One region of the Pseudomonas sp. LRF_L74 genome, then DNA from elsewhere that is predicted to be linked to it. Evidence: riboswitches for the same ligand, from Rfam matches in the RefSeq annotation. Region 1 holds a riboswitch; the other holds the start of a gene.
The links. Region 1 has a riboswitch for manganese ahead of mntP (manganese efflux pump MntP). Riboswitches for the same ligand answer to the same signal wherever they lie in the genome.
Positions count from the first base shown of each region.

Region 2: linked by a shared signal. The riboswitch ahead of ACSZPK_RS10995 (TMEM165/GDT1 family protein) and the one ahead of mntP (manganese efflux pump MntP) in region 1 are both predicted to bind manganese.

Region 1 covers NZ_CBFFRH010000006.1:458,704-462,467, reverse strand. The annotation lists gene ACSZPK_RS17875 (OprD family porin) at 1-1,007, shown strand, start outside; yybP-ykoY riboswitch at 1,151-1,322, shown strand; gene mntP (manganese efflux pump MntP) at 1,331-1,894, shown strand; gene ACSZPK_RS17865 (LysR family transcriptional regulator) at 2,137-3,081, shown strand; gene ACSZPK_RS17860 (HPP family protein) at 3,097-3,567, opposite strand; gene ACSZPK_RS17855 (NAD-dependent formate dehydrogenase) at 3,571-3,764, opposite strand, start outside.
Region 2 covers NZ_CBFFRH010000003.1:514,676-518,439, reverse strand. The annotation lists gene ACSZPK_RS11000 (M48 family metallopeptidase) at 60-875, shown strand; partial or broken gene ACSZPK_RS10995 (TMEM165/GDT1 family protein) at 958-1,530, opposite strand; yybP-ykoY riboswitch at 1,556-1,737, opposite strand; gene ACSZPK_RS10990 (methyltransferase) at 1,775-2,770, opposite strand; gene ACSZPK_RS10985 (2-hydroxyacid dehydrogenase) at 2,992-3,764, opposite strand, start outside.

The DNA.
Region 1 (3,764 bases):
GCACCGGCAAGGCACGGCTGCTCAGCCTCGACAACGCGGGCGAGCCGAAAGACGACTATGCACGCGCGGGCGCCGCGCTGAAGCTGCGCGTCTCCTCGACCGTACTCAGCTACGGCGAACAGCGGGTGAAAACGCCGCTGTTCAGTTCGTCCGACAGCCGCCTGTTGCCAGAAACCGCCACCGGCTTTTTTCTCACCAGCAACGAGATCGACGAGCTCAAGCTGGTCGCCGGACACTTCACCGAGAGCACCGACCGCAACGCCTCCAGCCATGATCGCGGCTTCGTGGTGACGTACTCTAACGGCCGCCAAGGCAAGCATTTCGACCTGGCTGGCGCGGTGTACGGCGGCATCGAAAACCTCAGTGCCAGTCTCTACACCTCGGTCTACGAGGCCAGCTGGCGCCAGCACTACCTGAACCTCGCCTTCAGCCAAGCGCTGGACGACGCACAGAACCTGTCCTTCGACCTGAACCTGTATCGCACCACCAATACCGGCAAGGCTTACTCCGGCAAGATCGACAACACCACCTGGAGCCTGATGGGCCGCTACGCCAATGGCCCGCACGCCTTGAGCCTGATCTACCAGCATGTCGACGGCGATACACCGTTCGACTACGTAACCCGTGGCGCGATCTTCATCGGCAACTCGGTGCAGATGTCCGACTTCAACGCACCCAACGAACAGTCCTGGCAAGTGCGCTACGACCTGGCCATGGCCCGCTTCGGCATACCGGGCCTGACCCTGAGGGCGGCATACATACGGGGCAGCGGCATCGATGGCACGCATGTCGATCCAAGCGGCGGCTACGCCTACCTGGGCTATGGCAAAGGCGGCAGGCATTGGGAGCGCGACCTGCTGGCGCGTTACGTGATGCAGAGCGGCGTCGCCAAGAACCTGGCCCTGTCGGTGCAGCACAACCTGCATCGGGCGAATACCGCCCAGGCGGAACTCGATGGCGAGCAGATCCGGGTGGCGGTCGAATACCCGCTTGGCGGCGAATTCTAGGCGACGAGGGCAGGGCAACACACATTCATTTCATGGCCTGTGCGCACTGCCTTCGACTGCGCGCATGGTCAAGCAGGAGGCGCACGGCACGGCCAAAAGTCGTAAGCCTTGTCATGCTTTTTCAACAGCACCTTGATATGATGCCCGCCTTCGTTGGGGAGTAACCTGCTGCGGCATGCTTTGCGCAGCGTTCGTATCAACATTCTTGGCTTGTTGCCATGGTACGGACACCGCTCGCGGTTGGTGAGACCAGCGACCTATCCATGCCTAAAGTCGGGCGCGTGGGTATGTCGCTGTACTCATAGCCCGGCTGGTAGTAACCCGTGAGCCTGATTTCCCTTCTTTTCCTGGCCATGGCCATGTCGACGGACGCCTTCGCGGCAGCCATCGGCAAAGGTTCGAGCCTGCATAAACCCAAGCTGACCGAGGCGCTGCGAACAGGCCTGATATTTGGCGTGATCGAAGCCATAACCCCAGTGATCGGCTGGGGTATCGGTAACGTCGCGTCCCGCTTCGTGCAGAACTGGGACCACTGGATCGCCTTCACCCTGTTGATCATCCTGGGCCTGCACATGATCTACAACGGCGTGAAGCACGATGACGAAGAAGAGGAAAAACCCAACCAGCACTCCTTCCTGGTGCTCGCCGTCACCGCCTTCGCCACCAGCATCGACGCCCTGGCAGTCGGCGTGGGCCTAGCCTTCGTCGACGTAAACATCTTCGTCGCGGCCCTGGCCATCGGCCTGGCGACCATGACCATGGTCACCATCGGCGTGATGCTCGGCCGCGTACTCGGCACCATGGTTGGCAAACGTGCCGAGATCATCGGCGGCATCGTGCTGATGCTGGTCGGCGTCACCATTCTCTACGAACACCTCGCAGGCTGATGGCCTGAGCGCCGTTGGCGGGCCTGGATGGAGCATTCATTTGTGCTCCCCGGGGCCGCCAGGCAAATCCCCCATCCTCTCGAGAGCCACTCGATACCTCTCGCTATATGCATATGAATATAGCGATACTGCCCCCTGTGCCCGAGCCAACCTTCCAGGCACGCTAGAACAACAACAGCGTCGCCCGAGCGCGGCAGCCGTGATGTGTCGGCCACCAAGCCTCGAACCTGGAGTTCACTGCCATGTTCATCCGACAACTGAATTACCTCGTCGCCCTGGCCCAGGAAAAACACTTCGGCCGTGCCGCCGCGGCCTGCCATGTCTCCCAACCGGCGCTTTCCGGGGCGATCCGCAGCATCGAGGAGGAATTGGGCATCGTCATCGTGCAGCGTGGACGACGCTTCGAAGGCTTCACCAAGGACGGCGAGCGCGTGCTGGCCTGGGCCCGTCGCGTGCTGGCCGATTGCGAAGGACTGCGCCAGGACGCCCGCGCCGACGAGAACGACCCGGTCGGCGTGCTGCGCATGGGGGTGATCCCGGCCGCGCTGCCACTGGTGCCGATGCTCACCCAATGCTGCCTGGGCCGCTATCCGCGCATGCGCCATGAGATCCATACGCTGTCCGCCGAAGAGATCCTGCGCAAGATCAACGAGTTCGAACTGGACCTGGGCCTGAGCTACATGGACGACCAGCGCCTGGCCAACTACAGCGCCAGTACGGTGCTGCGCGAACACTACGTGCTGGTCGCCGCCAGTGAAACGATGTTCGACTCGACCGAACCCGTGTCCTGGGAGCAGGTCAGCGCCCTGCCCTTGTGCATGCTGACCACCAACCTGCAATGCCGCCGGGGCATCGACGACGTGTTCGCGACCAAGGCCCTGACTATCCGTCCACAGGTAGAGACCGACTCGCTGACAGCCCTCTGCGCGCACATTCGCCACGCAGGCTTCTACAGCATCCTGCCGCACAGCATCTTGTGTCAGGCGGATATCGTCGGGCAGTTATGCGTCCGTCCACTGTCTCCCGGCCTGCAACGGGACATCGGCCTGATCGTGCGCGACCAATCCGTGCAGGGCCCCCTGCTCGAAGCCGCCTTGCGCAGCTTCGACAGCCTCGACCTGCAGGCCTGGGCGGATAGTTTCTTGCCGGAAATCGCCAAGCGAATGCCTGTCACGGTCGCGTCCTGACCGTGACAGGTGCTTTCAACGCCTGGCTTTGCGATAGCCCCAACTGACCACCAGCAGGACCAACGCGCCCGCCAGGGTCGGCAACAGCAGGAAATCCCAGCCTGGCTGCGCCAGGAAGATGATCACCGGGTTGCTGCCGGCTGGCGGATGCACGGTGTCGCTGGCGATCATCAGCATCGCCGCGAGCGCACCGGCCAGTGCCATGAAATACCAATCGCCACCCAGCAGATGCAGGCACGCCAGGCCGACGGTGGAGGAAATCAGATGCCCGCCGATCAGGTTGCGGGGACGCGAGAACGGCCCGTCGGGAAAGCCGAACAGCAAGACGCACGACGCACCGAACGATCCCATGACCCAGGCATTGCCCGTGAAGTGGGCCAGGGCACCCACGGCGCCCAGCCCCACGAACACGCCCAGCCCTGCCAGCAGGATGTTGATCGCCCGGCCGCGTGCGGCGCTACCGACGGCTGACGTCGAGAGCGCCACGACTCAGCCCTTCTTGAAGCGTGCCGCTTCTTCCGAGCCCTTGGTCGCGTTGCCGGCACTGTAGGAGTGCGCACCGACGCCGGCCAGCTTGCCGCCCTGGACGATCAGGTATTCGTTGCGGATCGGCCGGTTCTCGAAATAGCACTCGAGAATCTCGCGGGTGCCGGCGGCGTAGCGGGTCTGCGCCGACAAGCTGG
Region 2 (3,764 bases), on a different contig from region 1:
GTTGTCTCGCCCAAAAGGTCGCCGTAGCATGCGCGTCTTGTCTGGAAACGGAGAGCCCCATGCATAGCAAGTTTCGTCTGGCCGTCATGGCTGCCTGCATTTCCCTGGCGTCCTGCCAGGCGATGGATACCACCAGTGGCGGCGCGGTTGGTGTCGATCGCAAGCAATACACCCTGTTCCCGGTGTCGAGTACGGAGATCAACCAGGCTTATGCGCAGTCCTACAAGGAGACCCTGAGCCAGGCTTCGAACAAAGGCGTGCTGGATACCAGTAGCAGCGACGCCAAGCGTCTGCAGGCGATCGGCAAGCGGGTGATCGCGCAGACCTCGGTGTTTCGTCCGGATGCGGCCCAGTGGCAGTGGGAAGTGAACCTGATCGACAGCGACGAGTTGAACGCCAACTGCGGTCCTGGCGGCAAGATCATCTTCTACAAGGGGTTGATCGACCAACTGAAACTGACCGACGACGAGATCGCCGCGGTGATGGGCCATGAGATCGCCCACGCCCTGCGCGAGCACAGTCGTGAGGCCTATTCCAAGGCGCAAGGCGTGCAGGTCGCGACCCAGTTGGGCTCGGCTTTCGGCCTGGGCGACAGCAACCTGCAGTTGGCCAACGTCGGCGTGGAATACCTGATGACCCTGCCCAACAGCCGGGCCAACGAGAACGAGGCGGACATCATCGGCCTGGAGTTGGCTGCCCGTGCCGGCTACAACCCGAACGCAGCGATCAGCCTGTGGCAGAAGATGAGCAAGGCCGGCGGCGGTGCCCCGCCGGAGTTCATGAGTACGCACCCATCGTCGAACAGCCGTATCTCCTCGCTGCAGGCGGCGATTCCCAAGGTCATGCCGCTGTATGAGCAAGCCAAGCGCTCGTAAACGACGCTTCGTCTTGAACAAGGCCGGCATCCAGGATGCCGGCCTTTTGCGTTATGGCCGGATCGGCCGCTTGTGCCTCCTGGCCGCCAATCCCCAGCGCCTGGCAGGCGGCATAGACGGCCAGGACCATGAACGCCAGGGCGGCGATGCGGCGGATCAGGGCGAGGGGAAGCCGTTCGGCGGCGAAGTTGCCGGCCAGCACCACGGGGACATTGGCGATCAGCATGCCCAGGCTGGTGCCGATCACCACCATCAGGAAGTGTGGGTACTGAGCTGCCAGCATGACTGTGGCGATCTGCGTCTTGTCACCCATCTCTGCCAGGAAGAAGGCGACGAGGGTGGTCAGGAACGGGCCATAGCGGCCGGTCATGGAGCCGTTTTCGTTGAGCTTGTCGGGCACCAGTGTCCACAGGGATACCACGCTGAAGCAGGCCGCCAGGGCCCAGTTCAGCATCGTTTCGGAGAGGACGCCGGCGATCCAGCTACCTATCGCGCCCGCTGCGAAATGATTGGCCAGGGTCGCTGCGAGCATGCCGCCGATGATCGGCCACGGGCGTCGGAAGCGGCAGGCCAGGAGCAAGGCGAGCAATTGCGTCTTGTCACCGATTTCGGCCAGGGCCACCACTGCGGTGGGGATGAACAGCGATTCCAGCATCGAGCTTCCAGGGGGCGGGACGACAGATCGCTCATGACACGCAGGCCTGCCCACCCCGGACCAGGTCATTGCATGTCATAGGTCTTGTCAAACCGCAGGCCCGAAGGCTGACTTGGGTTGCACGCACCATGGTCTGTGGACCAAGCATGTTGACGCGTGCCGGACGAGCAGGGCGCTCGTGGGAGACTACTCCCCTAGGACGGGCAGGATTTTGCCCAAGCCGGCCGGCCAGGGCAAGCCGATTTCAGTTGCGCGTGGCTCGATAGATACGGAAGCCGCTGCCCTCGGCCAGCACCTGGCAGGGGCCCAGGTGCCGTTCGATCAGCGGCGGGTACTTGAGAAAACTGTTGGCGACTATGCGCAGTTCGCCACCGGGGCGCAGATGGCGAGCGGCGTGGCTGAGCAGGTCTTCGGTCGCTTGGTAAGCCGTGTGTACGCCGTCGTGGAAGGGCGGGTTGCTGATGATCGCACTCAGCCCTTCGGGGGCGGCGTGGATGCCATCGGCACAGATGACGTCGCCCTCGAGGGCATTGGCGGCAAGCGTCAGGCGACTGCTGGCGGCGGCGAAGGCATCGACGTCGAGCAGGGTCAGGGTGCTGCCCGGATAACGGCGCTTGAGAGCCGATCCGAGTACGCCAGCCCCACAGCCGAAGTCCAGCAGGTGCCCGGCAGGAAGCGCACCGAGGTGTTCGAGCAGTAGCTCGCTGCCACGGTCCAGGCGCCCATGGCTGAACACGCCCGGCAGGCTGATGACCTCGAGCGGGCCGTCGTTCAGTTCAAGGCTGTAGCGCTTGGCCAGGTTTTCCAGCACCGGTGCCGCAGGTACGTTTTCCACGGTGACGACCCAGAGTTGGCAGTGGCGTGCGCTATCCAGCTTGCGTGGGCGGCCGAAGGCGGACAGTTGCCTGGCCGCCCGCTCGATGCCGCCACGCTTTTCGCCAACCAGGAACAACTCGCCGCCGGGCAGTCGCGCAGCCAGGGATTGCAGCAGGTAGTCGGCCAGGTCGCGAGACTTGGACAGAAACAGAGCGGCACTGGCGAAACCTGTCGGCGCTTCGGTGCCGAAGTGGCTGCGCCCGGCGAAACGAGCCTCGATCGCCGCCTGTTCGCCAGCGTGCCAGGACCAGCCACGGGCGTTGGGCAATTGCCCCAGGAGGTCGTCCGCCGCTAGACCGGCCAGGAGCACTTCGCCCTGGAACAGTTCGATGTTGCGCAGCAGTACTTCGCTTCTAGGGTCCATGGCCAGGCCTTGTATTCAAAGGGCGCGTAGCTTAGCAGGCCGTTGAAAAACTACCTACGTTGTCATTGCAGCGTTAAAAACAGGCTCGTGTGCGAGTCCAATCAAAATGCTCATTTACAGCGCGTAAACTCGAATGCGAGCCCAGTCCGTTTTTCGCCTGTTTTTGCGGGGCCGCCATCGGTGTTGCACTGACTGCCTCGCCTACGTTTTTCAACGGACTGTTAGCCGACCACCCGCTTCGGTGCACCGGCCAGGAACGCCTGGGCGTTTTCTGCCAACTGGCCAACGATGCGCTGGCGCGCTTCGCGGCTGCCCCAGGCATTGTGCGGGGTGATGATCAGGCGTGGGATATCGGCGGCCAGCAAGGGGTTGCCATTGCGCGGCGGCTCCTCGCTCAACACATCGAATGCGGCCCCGCCGAGATGGCCGGCGCGCAGGGCGTCCGCCAGTGCCTGTTCGTCGACCAGGCCGCCACGCGCGGTGTTGATCAGGAACGCGTTGGGTTTCATCGCCGCGATCTGGCGGGCGCCGATCAGGTTGCGGGTGTGCTCGTTGAGCGGGCAATGCAGGGTCAGGGCATCGACCTGTGGCAGCAATTCATCCAGGGCAATGCGATCCGCGCGAGCTGGCCGGCCGGGCAGGGCGCCGAGCAGCACGCGCATGCCGAAGGCTTCGGCCAGCCTGGCGACAGCGCTGCCGAGTTCGCCATGGCCGAGCAGGCCGAGGGTCTTGCCTTCCAGCTCGACGATGGGAAAGTCCAGCAGGCAGAACTGCGACGCCTGCTGCCAGTGTCCGGCGTCTACCGCCTTGCGATAGTCGGCCAGGCGGGTGGCGAGGGTGAGCAGCAGCATCAGCGTGTGCTGGGCCACCGATGGCGTACCGTAGCCCTGGCAGTTGCTGACCACGATGCCGTGGCGCCGGGCGGCTTCCAGGTCGACATTGTTGGTGCCGGTCGCGGAAATCAGGATCAGCTTCAGGTCCGGATTGGCGGCCA